2 regions of the Moritella sp. 36 genome follow, and region 2 is predicted to be linked to the other one. Evidence: predicted binding sites of a transcription regulator. Region 2 holds the regulator's gene; the other holds the start of a gene.
The links. Region 2 encodes MetJ, which represses methionine synthesis genes. Its sites were predicted from a motif close to TAGACGTCTAGACGTCTA; they were not measured.

Region 1 (8,284 bases), 730 kb from region 2:
AATTTATATGTGAGAAAAAATCACCAATGAGGCATTTAAAAGCATTCCATGTTTTTCATGTGGCAGCAGCGCTCGAAAGTTATAGTAAAGCTGCTAACAAGCTGTGTATTACCCATGGTGCGGTGAGTAAGCAGATTAAAACATTAGAAACGCACTTAGCGATAAATCTGTTTTATCGTGAAGGGCGAAATGTGAAATTAACGCCTGCTGGTAAACTATTATCTGGATATACAGAGCAAGCATTTAATGCCTTGGAAGCGGGGGTTCAGCATGTTACTCAGGTTACGCATACACACTTAGAAGTATCGTGTGAGCCAACATTAACAATGCGCTGGTTAATGCCAAGGCTAAGTAATTTTTATCAGGATAATATCGATGCAGATGTTCGATTATCAACAGCTGGTGGCCCTGTGATACTCGGCAGTAATGGGTTGTCGTTGGCAATACGACGAGATGATTTCCCACTATTACATGACTACCAACAGACTCCCTTAGTTGAAGAGTGGGTTGGCCCTGTCTTTTCTCCTGAATATTGGCAACAGGTACAGAATGACGCTGGTAAGATTAAATTATTACATAGCCAGACTCGGCCGCAGGCTTGGGATAATTGGTTACAAGGTAGCGCTGTATCATCTCTTAAAGTACAAAGTCTGAAGGTGAAAAGCGAACAAACATTCGCACATTTCTATTTCTGTTTACAAGCGGTGGTTGATAACTTAGGGGCGGCAATAGGCTCATACCCCTTAGTCATGGATGATTTGCAACGTGGTAATTTAGTCGCGCCGTTTGGCTTTAAACGTTCAGGTCATCACTATATGTTATTAAGCCAAGGTGACACTTTATTAGAACAAGGCAATACTTTGTTAGGGAAAGATGGCCAGTCTGATGTTTTACAGCGAAACTTCATTGATTGGTTACAACTGAATCTTGCTGCCTGTGTGCCAAATCAATAAATCAGGTTACCAAATACCACGATCTAAACAGGCTGATTTAACAACGCGATTTTCATTACCTTGCAAGCTCTCAATAAGTTGCGTACGTTGACATTCAGTGGCTGTTACAGGGTATTGCTTATCCCATGCTTGCAGTTCACGTTTTTGTCTACCTATGTTGTAGACTGGATAAGCGGCTTCCATATATAAGTAAGCGCGGGCAATCTGGCCTTTGGCATAATCAGGCGGCTGTACCGTTTTATTTTTTATTTTGATTGGGCAGCTGCCGAATTGATTCTTTTCCGTTGTTACTTGTGAAGCAAAATTGTAATTACTGCGTAGTGCATTAACAGCGCCAACCGCGGGATACAAGTTGTACATATCCGCCTGCATATAACGGTAAGCTATATTTACTTTTTCGGCGCAGCGACGACCCTTAAAGCTCTTACCTTTACTATTCACACACGCACTATTACCTTCTAGCCATTCACTGAAATTACGGCCAAAGTTCTCCGCTGGGACGACGTGTTCCCATTCAATTTTTGCCTGGCGTTTCACATGTTTTTGTGATGTAAAACCATTATGGTCGGTGATCTTCTTTGTGCTATTGAAATCAGCCTGGCAATAGATCGTCAGTCTAGGTACATCGGTATATACCTGCCGTTCAAGCATTTTTTTGGCTTTACTAAAGGATTGATTTGTTTGATTTCCATCGTTCGAAGCATTAGAAAAAGAAGGGAATAATAAGGTGGTTGATATAACTATAGTACCGAATTGTTTTAACATTACAGACTGCTCCAATGTAATAATTCAGCATTGTAGCACAACTTAGAATAGACGATAGAATAGTAAAATAATCTTAATTAACGGAGTGTTGACTATGAATAATATTGTTAGAGGTGAGTGTAATATAAAGAAGTTTGACTGTTGAACTAGAGAGGGGGTTTAGATATAAAAAAGAGCAGAAGATAGCAACTGCTCTCTAGGCATCTAAGTGGTTATTTTGCGCGAGAAGCGGCGTAACGTACTGCGATATCTGAATCCGTAAGCATTTTTTCTTTTAACACACCGGACTTTGCCATGAAAATACGTTGAGAGATAGATAAAGCACTCAGATCAAGAGTTCGGGCGATTTGTTCCGCTTGATTTTTGTTACGCTTTAAAACTGCAGCTATCAGTTTTTCCATTTCATAATCGGTAGATCTTGCAGTATCTAACGTTTGAGTCATAACCTAGTTCCCTATCACAATGGTATGTATTGAGTTATTTTATCTGATGAATTTAGATAAATACACCTATATACGTTAATTTTTTAGATAATTATCAAACAAGTTGTCACATCTACAGTTTTAAGTTAATCCATTGTTATTAAATGTTTTATGATTAAACTTTGTTTGCAAGAACGACAAATATATTTGACGCTATCACGGACTATCTTATTATGGCGACGAATTGTTAATAAGTGTTCTGTACAGTGACAAGCATAGGTAAAAGTTTTGCCTTTCACAGTTGAAACATCATATTGGTGCGTAGTTTTGGCTGCGAGATCAAATATTTGATTCATGATTTGTTGCCATTCTTTACCGTGGGGTTTAGTGCGCCCATAAATTTGATAAACCAATAGGTGTGCAACTTCATGTGGCACTGTGTGTGCGATGAAATGCTGTTGGTTTTCTTGTAACAAGATAGAGTTAAAACGTAATTCATTAATTTGTAATCGAGCGCTACCTGCTGCTTTACCACGTTGTTTGAAATTAATGCTTGGTCGGGGGAATGTTTTATTTAACTTTAACTCAGCTTGTTGATAGCAGGTTTCTATTTTATCTAAAACTAATTGTTCTACGGTATGTGAGCTGACATTTTGTTGCAGGAGTAAATCATTAAGCATAGTATTATCTACAAAATCATTTATAAAAAAGGCGCTCTGGTTATGTTACCAAAAGCGCCTCTTTATAATCAACCGTTAGCTAAAAACTAATGTTGACTAAAGACCTGCTGCATCACGTAGGATTTCAGCTTTGTCTGTTGCTTCCCAAGAGAACTCTCTACGACCGAAGTGACCATAAGCAGCTGTATTTTGATAAATAGGGCGCTTAAGATCTAACATTTCGATTAAACCGTGTGGACGTAATTCGAAATGTTCACGAACAAGTTTAACAAGTAGTTCTTCGCTTACTTTACCTGTACCGAATGTTTCAACAGAGATTGACGTTGGTTCTGCAACACCGATCGCGTAAGAAACTTGTATTTCACAACGGTCAGCAAGACCTGCTGCTACGATATTTTTAGCTACATAACGTGCTGCGTATGCTGCACTACGGTCAACTTTTGATGGATCTTTACCAGAGAATGCACCACCACCGTGACGCGCCATACCGCCGTATGTATCAACGATGATTTTACGGCCTGTTAAACCACAGTCACCTACTGGACCACCGATAACGAAACGACCAGTTGGGTTAATGAAGAATTTAGTTTCTTTAGTTAACCATTGTTCAGGTAGTACTGGCTTGATGATTGTTTCCATCACAGCTTCTACTAAATCTGCTTGTTTGATATCTTCAGAGTGTTGAGTTGATAGTACAACTGCATCGATACCAACAATTTTGCCATCATCATAAGCAAATGTGATTTGGCTTTTTGCATCTGGGCGTAACCAAGGAAGCGTGCCACTTTTACGTACTTCAGCTTGGCGTTTAACCAGCTTGTGTGAGTACGTAATCGGAGCTGGCATTAATTCTTCAGTTTCATTGTTTGCATAACCAAACATTAGACCTTGGTCACCAGCGCCTTGCTCTAGTGGATCATCACGGTCAACACCTTGGTTGATGTCTGGAGATTGTTTACCAATTGTGTTTAATACTGCACAAGAGTCGGCGTCAAAACCCATTTCTGAGTTGATATAACCGATTTCACGTACTGTTTTACGGGTGATTTCTTCGATATCAACCCAAGCGTCAGTCGTTACTTCACCACCAACCATCACCATACCTGTTTTAACATAAGTCTCGCAGGCTACTCGTGCTTTTGGGTCTTGAGCGATGATTGCATCAAGTACAGCATCGGAGATTTGGTCTGCAATTTTATCAGGGTGACCTTCTGATACTGACTCAGAGGTAAACAAGTGCTTAGCCATAGTTTTAATTCTCTCTTAATTTAAATACAACCGACGTAATGACGTTCATATGTGTAGATGTTTTAACATCTAGACGGCTATTCTAAACTATTTTACCTGTATTAAGATAGTCCTTAGATCATATTAATTTTGCAAATATGTTTAAAAGTACTATTTAAAGAGAATTTTTGTATATATATGTAATAAATAGTCAATATGAAGTAGCATAGGACGAAAGTATTAAAAGTATGAAGTGACGGGATTTTTTCAATGAGAGAAATTATTCGCTCACTATCATTAAATGTAACTACCACTCTTGCCATTGGGAATAATAAAGTGTCATTGAAAAAATCATTAGTTATCACTGCCGGGTTACTGGCTAGCTTTAGTAGTGCAGCATCAAACATCTCACTTGCCTTCAATAACGATAATATTATTTTGGGCTATGATCTTGAAATGAAAGAAGCGCTAAAGCTAAAAGGTGACTTCCTACAGACTATCGACAATGGTTATACCGCAGATACGGGCCTTTATGCGTTTCAAGATGTTGGTTCAACATTCTTTGAACTTGGCGCGAAAGCCGTAAGAATGGATAACGATAATGGTGATGGTTATGCATTAGCATTTGGCGGTTTAGGTGGCTTACGTTTAACTCAAGAGTTTAGTGTAGAAGCTGGATTCCATTTCAGCCCTGAAATCCTCGCATTTGGTGACACAGAAAATTACACGCAGTGGGCCTTTCGTGCTAACTACGAGTTAATGCCAACAGCAAGTCTCTTTGCTGAGTATAATCATACAACGGTTGAGTATAAAAATATGCCGAAAGAACGTCTAACAAGTGACTTTCTATTTGGTTTGAAATGGATATTCTAAGCCGTTAGAGGCTTTGTAAATATCACGAAAAAGCACCTAGTAGGGTGCTTTTTTATTTCTAGCTTAAATGTGGCATTAACTTGTTGGAGAGCGTGTTGCTGTTATAGCGTTATCTTCTGCTACAGTTTCTTTAGGTAATGACAGCTTTAATAATTCGGCATAAAGCGGCTTACCACCGATTATTTGGGCGACAAACGTTGCGCCAAGACAAGTGATGAGTAAAGGTAGAATCAACTCATAGCTATCCGTCATTTCAACCACTAATACAATACCTGTCACTGGCGCTCTCACTGTCGCGGCAAATAATGCCCCCATCCCTGCTATTGCGTATACCGTTGGTTCGGCTACGAAGCTGGGAAATAGCTCGGCTGCAATAACGCCATAAGCAAGGCCAAATAAAGTACCTAGCGTTAACATTGGGGTAAACACACCGCCAGGTGCGCCCGAAGCAAAACAAGCGATAGTACCGAATAGGCGGATCACAAATAAGCCGACTAAAATAGCCCAAGTAGTTGGCTCTTGAATCATTCTGACCATTAAATCTCTACCGTTACCAGCGGTGTCAGGTGCAAATGACTGTAATAAGGCAAACAGGCAACCAAAGAATACACCAGTAAGAATAATACGGTGCATTTTATTATTTTGTTTACGTTTTAATAATTTTGTACTGTTTATAATCCAGCGATTAAAATACACGCCAATGACACCAAAAATGGACCCTAATAAAAGAAATAGCCAAAGCGAGGTTAGCGGTGGAACGTCAAAATGCATGACTGGCATAACGGCTTCTTGGCCATGAAAAGCGCGCATCACTATGGTGGCAACTGCCGCTGCGAGAGTCACACATTTTATCGATGTCATGTTGTAGCGAAAATGGGGACGCATTTCTTCAATAACAAATAAAATTCCGGCAAGTGGCGCATTAAATGTGGCTGCGAGTCCCGCCGCCGCACCAGCTGCAACAAGGATATGAGTGGCATTGGTATAACGCTTTGCTGTGTCTGCAAACATGCGCCCAATTGTGCCGCCGATTTGAATCGACGGACCTGCACGACCAAAGATCATACCTGAGCTAACGGCTAATGTACCTGCTATAAATTTAACCGGTAATAAGCGACGCCAGCGAATGTCATACATACCATCAAGTGCACCTTCGATATGGGTAATGCCACTGCCAGATGCTTCGGGGGCGAAGCGTAATGTGAGCCAAAATGAAAAACCAACTATAGCACCACTGAGTATCATGATTAACAGTATATTGAGGCTTGGTGGCAGTGCTAAAGGATTGAACATTTGTAATCGTTGGGCGTCAGTCCATAGCACCGCAGCTTCAAATAGGGCGATGATTAAGCCTGTCATCCCGCCAACAAGCGCAGAAATAATAGGCAGCACAATGTAGTCGTGTTTGGCAGAAAGTAATTTTGGACTTGTACGATGCTTACGCAGTGCAGTCTTGAAAAATTTTAAATTGGGCGATTTAGCCATTTTCATGTGCCGTTTGATACAGTGAAAAGAGTGCAAATAACCTCATATCGAGTAATAGCAATTACTGACGTATAACAGCATCGTTCGCGTTATCTATGATCGTTTTCTGCGAAGTTCGTTGTGGAGAATGAATGCGAAAACAGTATAACTAATAAACAGCTTCGATAGTATTTCTTTTTAGTTAGATGTCGTAAAAAAAATGCCGATTAAAAATTATTATTTATGTACAAGGGTCACATTCTTGTTAATAAAATCACAGCATAAGGTTCGTTTGAGTGTTAACATGCCTTCATTCGAAAGTGGTTTGGGTTTGTCTAGAACGTTAATATCCCGACATGAACCTAAAATTCGATAAATCTAAATAAACTAAAAAAACTTGTTATACATAAGATAATTTTATGACAATATAACAGCTTAAAAGTATTTTAAATTAATCTCAGCAGGAGCAAACTATGCCATCTCGTCAAGAGCTAGCGAACGCGATTCGTGCCCTAAGTATGGACGCAGTTCAACAAGCAAATTCAGGCCATCCAGGCGCACCAATGGGCATGGCAGATATTGCCGAAGTATTATGGCGTAAGAACCTTAACCACAACCCAGCAAATCCAAACTGGGTTGACCGTGATCGCTTTATTCTTTCAAACGGTCATGGCTCAATGCTTATTTACTCACTGCTACACCTAACAGGCTATGCATTACCAATTGAAGAATTGAAAAACTTCCGTCAATTACATTCAAAAACACCTGGTCACCCAGAATACGGTTACGCGCCTGGTATTGAGACGACAACTGGTCCACTAGGCCAAGGTATTACTAACGCTGTTGGTATGGCAATTGCTGAAAAAACATTAGCAGCGCAGTTCAACAAACCAGAACATGAAATTGTTGATCACTTCACTTATTCTTTCTTAGGCGATGGCTGTCTAATGGAAGGTATCTCACATGAAGCATGTTCACTTGCAGGCACATTAGGCCTAGGTAAACTAGTTGCATTCTGGGATGACAATGGTATTTCAATTGACGGTGAAGTTGATGGCTGGTTCACTGACGATACAGTGAAACGTTTTGAAGCTTATGGCTGGCATGTCATTTCTGTTGATGGTCATAACAGTGATGAAATCCAAGCGGCAATCGAAGCATCTAAAGCTGAAACATCACGTCCAAGCCTTATCTGTTGTAAAACAGTGATCGGTTTCGGTTCACCAAACAAAGAAGGTACGCATGACTGTCATGGTGCTCCTCTAGGTGACGCAGAAATTATTGCTACACGCGAAAAATTAGGTTGGAAACACCCTGCATTCGAAATTCCTGCAGATATCTATTCTGAATGGGATGCTAATGAAGCTGGCGCACAAGCTGAAGCTGCATGGAATGAAAAATTTGCTGCATATGAAGCTGCATACCCTGAACTAGCAGCAGAATACGCACGTCGTACTTCTGGCGAGTTACCAGCTGATTGGGAAGCTAAAACGTCTGACTACATCAAACAGCTACAAGCTGATTCTGCAAAAGTAGCAACACGTAAAGCATCACAAAACTGTATTGAAGAATTCGGCGCAATGTTACCTGAGTTACTTGGTGGTTCTGCTGATTTAGCGCCATCTAACTTAACGATGTGGTCTGGTACTAAAGCAATCACTGCAGATGATGCGTCAGGTAACTACCTGCATTACGGTGTACGTGAGTTCGGTATGACGGCAATCATTAATGGTATGTCTTTACACGGTGGCTTCACGGCTTACGGTGCTACATTCTTAATGTTCATGGAATATGCGCGTAATGCAATGCGTATGGCTGCTTTGATGAAAGTGCAAAACATTCAAGTTTACACACATGATTCAATTGGCTTAGGTGAAGATGGTCCTACTCACCAACCAGT
Region 2 (8,284 bases):
TATGAGTACGATCACGAGTACCGGAATTAGCACCGTATGTCACAGACACAAATTTAGGGTCTAACGCTTTTAAACGATTAATTGACTCCCATAAAGTAGACGTCATCGCTGGAGAGTTGGGCGGGAAAAATTCAAATGAAACGTTAATATCACGTCCCAATTCAGAAACACTTTGATTCAATACTTCAATATTTTGTGCGTTGTGAAAACTCATACTTTATTCCCTTAAGATGTTTAGACGTCCATACCTCTTTACGTCTCAATCATCACAAGTTTGGTGGATAAAGTCAACGCACATAATTCATCTTAAACATGAATTATATGCGCATTGGTTTTCGACAGAGGAGAATGTAAAAATTAACGCGCGAACAACTTACATAATTGGAAAAGATCAGATTGAATAGCACCCGCAGTCACATCTCTGCCAGCACCAGGGCCTTGGATCACTAATGGGTTATGGCGATACCAGTGACTATTAATTGAAAAAATATTATCACACGGCAATAAGTTGGCAAATGGATGGGTTGGTTCTAAGAACTCTAACCCAACCTGCGCCCCTTCTTTACAACTAAAACTAGCGACATAGCGTAATACTAAGCCCTGCTTTTTGGCTTTATTAAACATATGTAATATTTTGTCATCGAGTGCTTCGCAATGTTCTAAAAACTCGTCCACTTTAAATGCCATTAGATCTTCTGATACCAATGACTCGAGTTTAATATCGCCAAGATCCATCTCATAGCCCGCTTCACGGCTTAGAATAAGCAGTTTGCGCTGTACGTCCTTACCCGATAAATCTTCACGAGGGTCAGGTTCCGTTAGCCCTTGATGCCAAGCTTGTTCCACTAATTCCGAGAACGCAATTTTACCATCATATTGTTGAAACAACCAAGATAAGGTACCAGAGAAAATACCGCTAACAGCTGTCACTTGATCACCACTGTGTTGCAGCATATCCATAGATGATTGGATCGGTAACCCTGCGCCAACCGTGGCGTTGTATAACCAATAGCTTTCATTATCACTAAAGCTCTGCTTAACCCGATTATAAAATTCACTGCTCGCCGCGCCAGCGAATTTATTTGCTGAAATCAGATGGAAACCGTGTTGGGCAAATTCAGGATAATAATAGCTGATAGCTTCACTAGCGGTAATATCGATAATCACCAGTTCATCAAACGGGTGCAATGCGAGATTAGATAATAACTGTTCCCATACAAACGATTCGGGTTGGAAGTCATCAAGTACCGTCGCAGCATCCAGACCATTGAAGTCTAATACCCCGCCCTGAGAGCCATATACACCGCATAAACACAGTTCGACATTTTGTTGTTCGGGTACTTTATGCATTTGCTCCGCAAACAGAGATAGCCAACCAGCACCGATATTTCCTTTACCAAACAGCACCACACCAATGCGTCTTGGCTGCTTAAATAACGCCGTATGTAACTCTTTCAATAACGGCTCTAACACCACTTTCTGCAGAACGGCACAGATACTTAAATGGTTTTCACCTGTCTGTACAAATGTTAGATTATGCTCTGAAATTAATTGATAAAACTGATGTGATTGCAACGCATTATCGGTTACACCAGAACCCACTAGCGCCACCATACAAAAACCACTCACATGCTCAATGGCTTTTACATTAGATTGCTGCTGTTTATATGTTGCTAATGCAGTAAGTGCAAACTCAACAATTTCAGCGGTATAACCAAATCTAACCATATAATCCGTCGGACGGCGTTTGATACAGATAGGAGAGAGTTGCTGCTGTGCTAACAATGCAATTAACTGATTATATTGTTGCTGGTAATCTGCATCATGATTAAACTCAACATCCACTAAATGTAGATCATCAATCGAGGTGACAATTTTAGCCCCTTTACCTTTTGGTAAACGACGGTGGATCTGAGTTGACCCCTCATCAGGGGTATAACTGCAACGTAACTGCACATGCTGTTTACTCTCGACAACAGGTTGTAATGTACGCGCATGTAATACGGGAGAGCCTAAACGCGCGAGCTCAGCCGCTTCATAAAGTGATAATTTAGTTTGCAGTTCAGCATCTTTTACACGACGTGGGTCGGCACTAAATACCCCCGCAACATCGCTCCAAATAGTGGTTTGATCAGCATCTACTAATGCAGCTAACAAGGTCGCAGAATAATCAGAGCCATTTCGCCCCAATGTCACAGTACGCTGTTGTGTATCTGCAGCAATAAAACCGGTCACGACAACGCGATTAGTCAGGGTCGCTAAACACGAGTCTAATTTTTGGCGAGACACCATTTCATCAACCACAGGTTGCGCGGCTAATTCAGTTGTTAAAAACAAGCGAGAATCTAAATCATTAGCTGGTAGTTCGCTTTGACTCAGTAAAGCTGCTAATAATCGTGCGGACCACACCTCACCATGCGCTAAAATTTGGTTTTTAGCATACACATCAAGGGTAGTTTCTAATAAATGGCCTATAGTATGAATATCATCTTGCAATGCAGAAGTGAGTTGTGTGCATAAGGCACCTTCTAATAGTTCTGTAACTAACTTAGTTTGATACTCGCATGTCGCAATAAGACGTTCCGATGCAGCTTGATCACCGTCTTCGGCTAATTGTAATAATTCTAATAATTGATTGGTGGTCTTGCCCGCTGCAGAAACGACAATAAGATCGCGTGCTTTGGTGTGTTGGCTAATTATCGTCAATACTCGACGATAACAGGTAGCATCAGCTAAACTACTGCCACCAAATTTATGAATACTGCGCTTAATTGCGTCCATGCGTTCTCCCGAACTTAATATCGAATTAATATATTTCCAGTAACTCAAAACATACACTATTAGGCTACAACAGGTCAATAGACGTCTAGAGCTCTTTACATACTGATTGCCAATAATCAAATTCAAAGGTAGACTTATTACTTATTCATAAATAATAATTTACGCAAAGGTCAAAAATGACGAAGTGGAACGGCGAGTATATTAGCCCCTATGCAGAGCATGGGAAAAAGAGTGAACAGGTTAAAAAAATTACTGTTTCAATTCCTTTGAAAGTATTAAAAGTACTGACAGATGAAAGAACTCGCCGTCAGATTAATAATCAACGACATGCAACCAACAGTGAGTTGTTGTGTGAGGCATTTTTACATGCTTACACAGGTCAACCATTACCTGCCGATGAAGATTTAACAAAAGACAAACCAGACAGTATCCCTGAAGAAGCTCGGGCACAAATGTTAGCGCTGGGTATCAATATCGATGATTATTTAGAACAAGATGATTAGTCACTAACTAACGAATGCTAAATAAAGAACGTCTGAAAATAAAACAGGCCCACCTTTTATAAAACAGGCCCCAATTATAGGAGCCTGTTTTGATTTAACCTATATACAATGCGCTATCTAGCTCGCATTGTTGCTAATACCTTAAAGTGAAATCTAAAAACTAAAAGGAGCCGCGCGGCCTTTTTTCTTTTTCTCAACCGGTTTCGGTTCAGCTACTTTCACTTGTTTAGCTTCAGATTTTTTCTTTTTCTTCTTTTCAGGCTGCTCCCAGATACCTTCAGGGATGCTGTCGACAACAGGCTTAGCAACTGGTGTTGGTGCAATAAATTCGGGTTCAACAGCAACATCTTGCTCAACAGTATTGTTTCCTGTGAAATAGTCTTCAGTAACATCGTTTTCTGTAATATATGTTGCTACAGAATCAGACTCTAAAGCCGCAGGGTCCACAAATTCTTCTTCATCAGTAATATCGTACTCTGCAAGTTCTTCCGCAGACATGACTTGATAAGCTTCACCATTAAAACCAATGATATCGCCAAACATGATCTTTTTACGTTTGCGTGTTTCAACTTCACCATTCACATACACATAACCGTCTGCAATATAGTTCTTCGCTTCACTGCCCGAGGTCACTAAATTTTCGATTTTTAAGATCTTATATAATTCAATCGGTTCTTCAGCGACAACAACAGGGATAACTTCAATTTCATATTCTTCAGACATGGGAACCTTAAATGTGGGCAAATAGCAGAACTTTATACAAGTATAAACCTAGAAATGCAAACGCCAAGGATAAACCTTGGCGTTTGTGAAAATCATACTGGTTAGTTACAGCATGTAATTCTCTGGTAAATCGATACGCGATACACCCGTTTCAACTGCCGCTAATGCAACAGCACGTGCAACACGTGGTAATAAACGAGGATCCATTGGCTTTGGAATAATGTACTCTTTACCAAACTCTAACGATGTCGCACCAGACGCAGCTAATACTGACTGTGGCACTTCTTCTTTCGCAATTTCACGAATTGCATGTACAGCCGCGACTTTCATTGCTTCATTAATCACACTCGCTCGCGCATCTAATGCTCCACGGAAGATAAACGGGAAGCACAGTACGTTATTCACCTGATTTGGATAATCAGAACGACCCGTTGCCATGATCAAATCTTGACGTGCCGCGTGAGCCAATTCAGGTTTAATTTCTGGATCAGGATTCGAACATGCAAAAATAATTGGATTATCGGCCATTAATTTGACATCGTCAGCAGACAATACATTTGGACCTGAAACACCAACAAATACGTCAGCACCGTTAATTGCATCTTGCAATGTACGCTTATCAGTATTATTAGCAAAACGTTGCTTATACTCGTTAATGTCATCACGACGTGTGTGGATCACGCCTTTACGATCTAACATGTAGATTTTTTCACGTTGTGCGCCACATGAAATTAATAATTCCATACATGCAATTGCAGCAGCACCAGCGCCCATACAAACAATCGCCGCTTCAGTGATGTCTTTACCTTGAATATCTAGCGCATTAATCATACCTGCAGCGGTTACGATTGCAGTACCGTGCTGATCGTCATGAAATACAGGGATCTGACAACGTGCAATTAACGCTTTTTCAATTTCAAAGCATTCTGGCGCTTTAATATCTTCGAGATTAATACCACCGAATGTATCGGCAATATTGGCAACTGTATCAATAAATTCTTCTGTCGTACGGTGTTTCACTTCAATATCAATCGAATCGATATCAGCAAAGCGCTTGAATAGTAGTGCTTTACCTTCCATTACCGGTTTTGAAGCCAGTGGGCCTAAATTACCGAGACCTAAAATCGCAGTACCGTTAGTGATCACCGCCACTAAGTTGCCTTTGGCCGTATATTTATAAGCATCATCAGGGTTAGCAGCAATTTCACGCACTGGCTCTGCGACACCTGGGCTATATGCTAAAGAAAGATCATCAGCAGTTTCTGCTGACGTAGTAAGTTGAATAGCAATTTTGCCTGGTTTAGGGTTCGCATGGTAATCCAATGCTTGCTGTCTAAGGTCTGACATACACAATATCCTGAATGAAATGAATGCACATAACTCACCGCCTTAATTCAAGAATAACAAGGTGTGAGAAACAACGTTGGGGGAATTAAAATAATAATCGAATGTAACGCCAAATATTTAACTTTAATTTAACACAGGTCTCTTTTATTTTACACTGAGCTAAACTAGCTAATAATATTGTTACCATTATTCTACAGTAATTTAAGTTGTTTATTCTACCTTTGTACTGGTATGAGGTGTTTATTTTTATATGATTTACTAATTTTAGAAGAACATTTTTATCCAAATGAAAGCATTTAGGTTAAATATTAGTTTTATAAATGTTTCAAACTGTTTTTAAGACATAAAAAAAGGCACCCTAAGGTACCTTTTTGATTCACTACAAAAAATTGTATAAATACAATTCTTATTTTGCAGAAAGAGCGCCAAAACGCTTGTTGAACTTATCAACACGACCACCAGTATCAACATTACGTTGCTTACCAGTGTAGAATGGGTGACAGTTTGAACATACGTCTAGCGTGATGTTTTTACCGCGAGTTGAACCAACAGCGAAAATGTTACCGCATGAACATTTTGCTTCCATAGAAGCATATTCTGGGTGGATACCTTGTTTCATAGAAACCTCAATTTAGTTATGTCGCCATCTGAAACACTGCCAGACACCACATAAAGTTATAGAATTTTTAGGCTGCGAATAATATAGGATCTTGCCCCTAAATATCAATAGCTGATGCATAAATAAACCACAATTAGAAGATTAAACAGAAAATATCAAGACATTACCTAGTTAACAGCCGTAAACTGTTTGCTGAAGTACAGATACAGTCCGTAAAAGAGAGTTAAGTTCATGCCAGTTGTTGCCGTCGCCGTTCCCATACATTTAAGCAGAACTTTTGATTATACCTATTCTGAGAATGAACATATTCAGCCTGGCATGCGTGTCTGCGTTCCCTTTATGAATAAGCAATTAGTTGGTATTGCACTGGTAACCAAAAACGACAGTGAATTTCCGCTCGAAAGGCTAAAGCCAATCATTAATGTACTCGATGACAACGCCATTTTATCCGCTGACATGCTAGCATTTTTTACTTGGTGCGCTGATTATTACCATTACCCGATTGGTGAAGTGATCGCACAAGCCCTACCGGTATTATTACGTAAATTAGAGTCTGCAAAATTAAACAGCTACACATTCTGGCAATTAACCGATAACGCGCATGAATTAACAGCTCAAGAATTAAATCGCTTAACACCGGCTCAATTACAAACCATCAAGTTACTGGCTGAAACAAGGCTAACCCAATCACACTTAAAGTTAGCCAATATCAAATCAACGACCATCAAAGCATTGCAAGACAAAGGGCTAATTAGCCAAGAATACATAGAGGTCCAAGATAACGATGCTCAACACTGGCGCCAGAATCTCGTTATTAGTGATAATCGCCCCTCCCTCAATACCGAGCAAGCGATCACCATTGCGGCGATTGATATTAATCACTTTGCCACTTATCTGCTTGATGGTGTTACTGGTAGTGGTAAAACCGAAGTCTATCTTAATGTCATAGAGAAAGTATTAAAGACCGGTAAACAAGCGCTGGTATTAGTCCCTGAAATCGGTCTCACGCCACAAACTATTTCACGCTTCAAACGTCGTTTCAACGTACCAATTGTCGCGTTGCACTCTGGTTTAAATGACGCAGAACGTCGTGAGGCTTGGCTTGAAGCACAAGCAGGTGTCGCAGGTATCGTAATTGGGACACGATCTGCAATATTTACTCCCATGCATGATTTAGGGGTGATCATTATTGATGAAGAACATGATGGGTCCCTAAAACAGCAAGAAACATTTCGTTACCATGCGCGAGATCTAGCCATCGTCAGAGCACAGCGTAATAACATTGCCGTGGTATTAGGTTCAGCAACCCCTGCGTTAGAAACGCTGCACAATGCCATGACAGGTAAATATCGTCATTTGCAACTAACCCAACGCGCTGGTAATGCCAAGATGCCGAACCATCACCTCATCGACATCAAAAATCAGTCCTTAGATTCAGGCCTCTCTGCTGAGTTCATCGCATTAATGGCGACCCATTTAGTCGCAGGTAATCAAGTCCTGCTATTTCTGAACCGCCGTGGTTATGCACCAGCAGTCATGTGCCATACCTGTGGTTCGATGGCAGAATGCCAGCGTTGTAATACCTATTACACCTATCATCAATCACGTAATATATTGCACTGTCATCATTGCGATGAACAATTTCCAAAACCACGTCGTTGCCCAAGTTGTGATTCCAATGAGATAATCACCGCTGGTTTTGGTACTGAGCAGTTAGAAACCATGCTCAATAATCACTTCCCACAATACCCGATTATTCGTATTGATCGGGATAGTACCAGCCGTAAGGGCAGCTTAGAAAAATCATTAGAAGCCGTACGCAAGCGAGAGTTTCGAATTTTAATTGGTACCCAAATGCTCGCCAAAGGTCATCATTTTCCAGATGTCACCTTGGTAGGGCTCATTGACGTGGATAGCGCCCTGTTTAGCAGTGATTTTCGCGCCCCTGAAAAACTCGCGCAACTGTTTGTGCAAGTCTCTGGTCGTGCCGGACGTGCAGCCAAACAAGGGGAAGTGGCTATTCAGACCCATCATCCCGAACACGAACTTATTCAAGACCTGATCAATAACGGCTACAGCCATTTTGCCCAAACAGCATTACACGCCCGTTCTATGGCCAATTTACCGCCTTATAGCTTTCAAGCTTTGTTCCGTGCTGAAGCCCATCAGTTCAGTGATGCGAACGCCTTTTTAGTCGAAATAAAACAACTTATTCAAGAGCATAACCACAATCCACAACTGCTTTGTTTAGGTCCAATGCCAGCCCCAATGGAGAAACGTGCGGGTAAGTACCGTTTACAATTATTACTGC

Region 1: a site for MetJ is predicted at 4,131-4,148, ahead of metK (methionine adenosyltransferase). Genes of this name have one in related genera too.

The regions. Positions count from the first base shown of each region.
Region 1 covers NZ_CP056120.1:862,522-870,805, forward strand. Annotated here, with positions in the region: gene HWV03_RS03970 (LysR family transcriptional regulator) at 27-953, shown strand; gene HWV03_RS03975 (endonuclease I family protein) at 960-1,718, opposite strand; gene HWV03_RS03980 (hypothetical protein) at 1,931-2,161, opposite strand; gene HWV03_RS03985 (SprT family zinc-dependent metalloprotease) at 2,287-2,820, opposite strand; gene metK (methionine adenosyltransferase) at 2,917-4,068, opposite strand; gene HWV03_RS03995 (YfaZ family outer membrane protein) at 4,318-4,920, shown strand; gene clcA (H(+)/Cl(-) exchange transporter ClcA) at 4,996-6,405, opposite strand; gene tkt (transketolase) at 6,858-8,284, shown strand, end outside.
Region 2 covers NZ_CP056120.1:137,209-145,492, reverse strand. Annotated here, with positions in the region: gene metF (methylenetetrahydrofolate reductase) at 1-214, opposite strand, end outside; gene HWV03_RS00620 (bifunctional aspartate kinase/homoserine dehydrogenase II) at 358-2,781, opposite strand; gene metJ (met regulon transcriptional regulator MetJ) at 2,958-3,284, shown strand; gene HWV03_RS00610 (RNA-binding S4 domain-containing protein) at 3,438-4,007, opposite strand; gene HWV03_RS00605 (malic enzyme-like NAD(P)-binding protein) at 4,113-5,354, opposite strand; gene rpmE (50S ribosomal protein L31) at 5,761-5,973, opposite strand; gene priA (primosomal protein N') at 6,205-8,284, shown strand, end outside.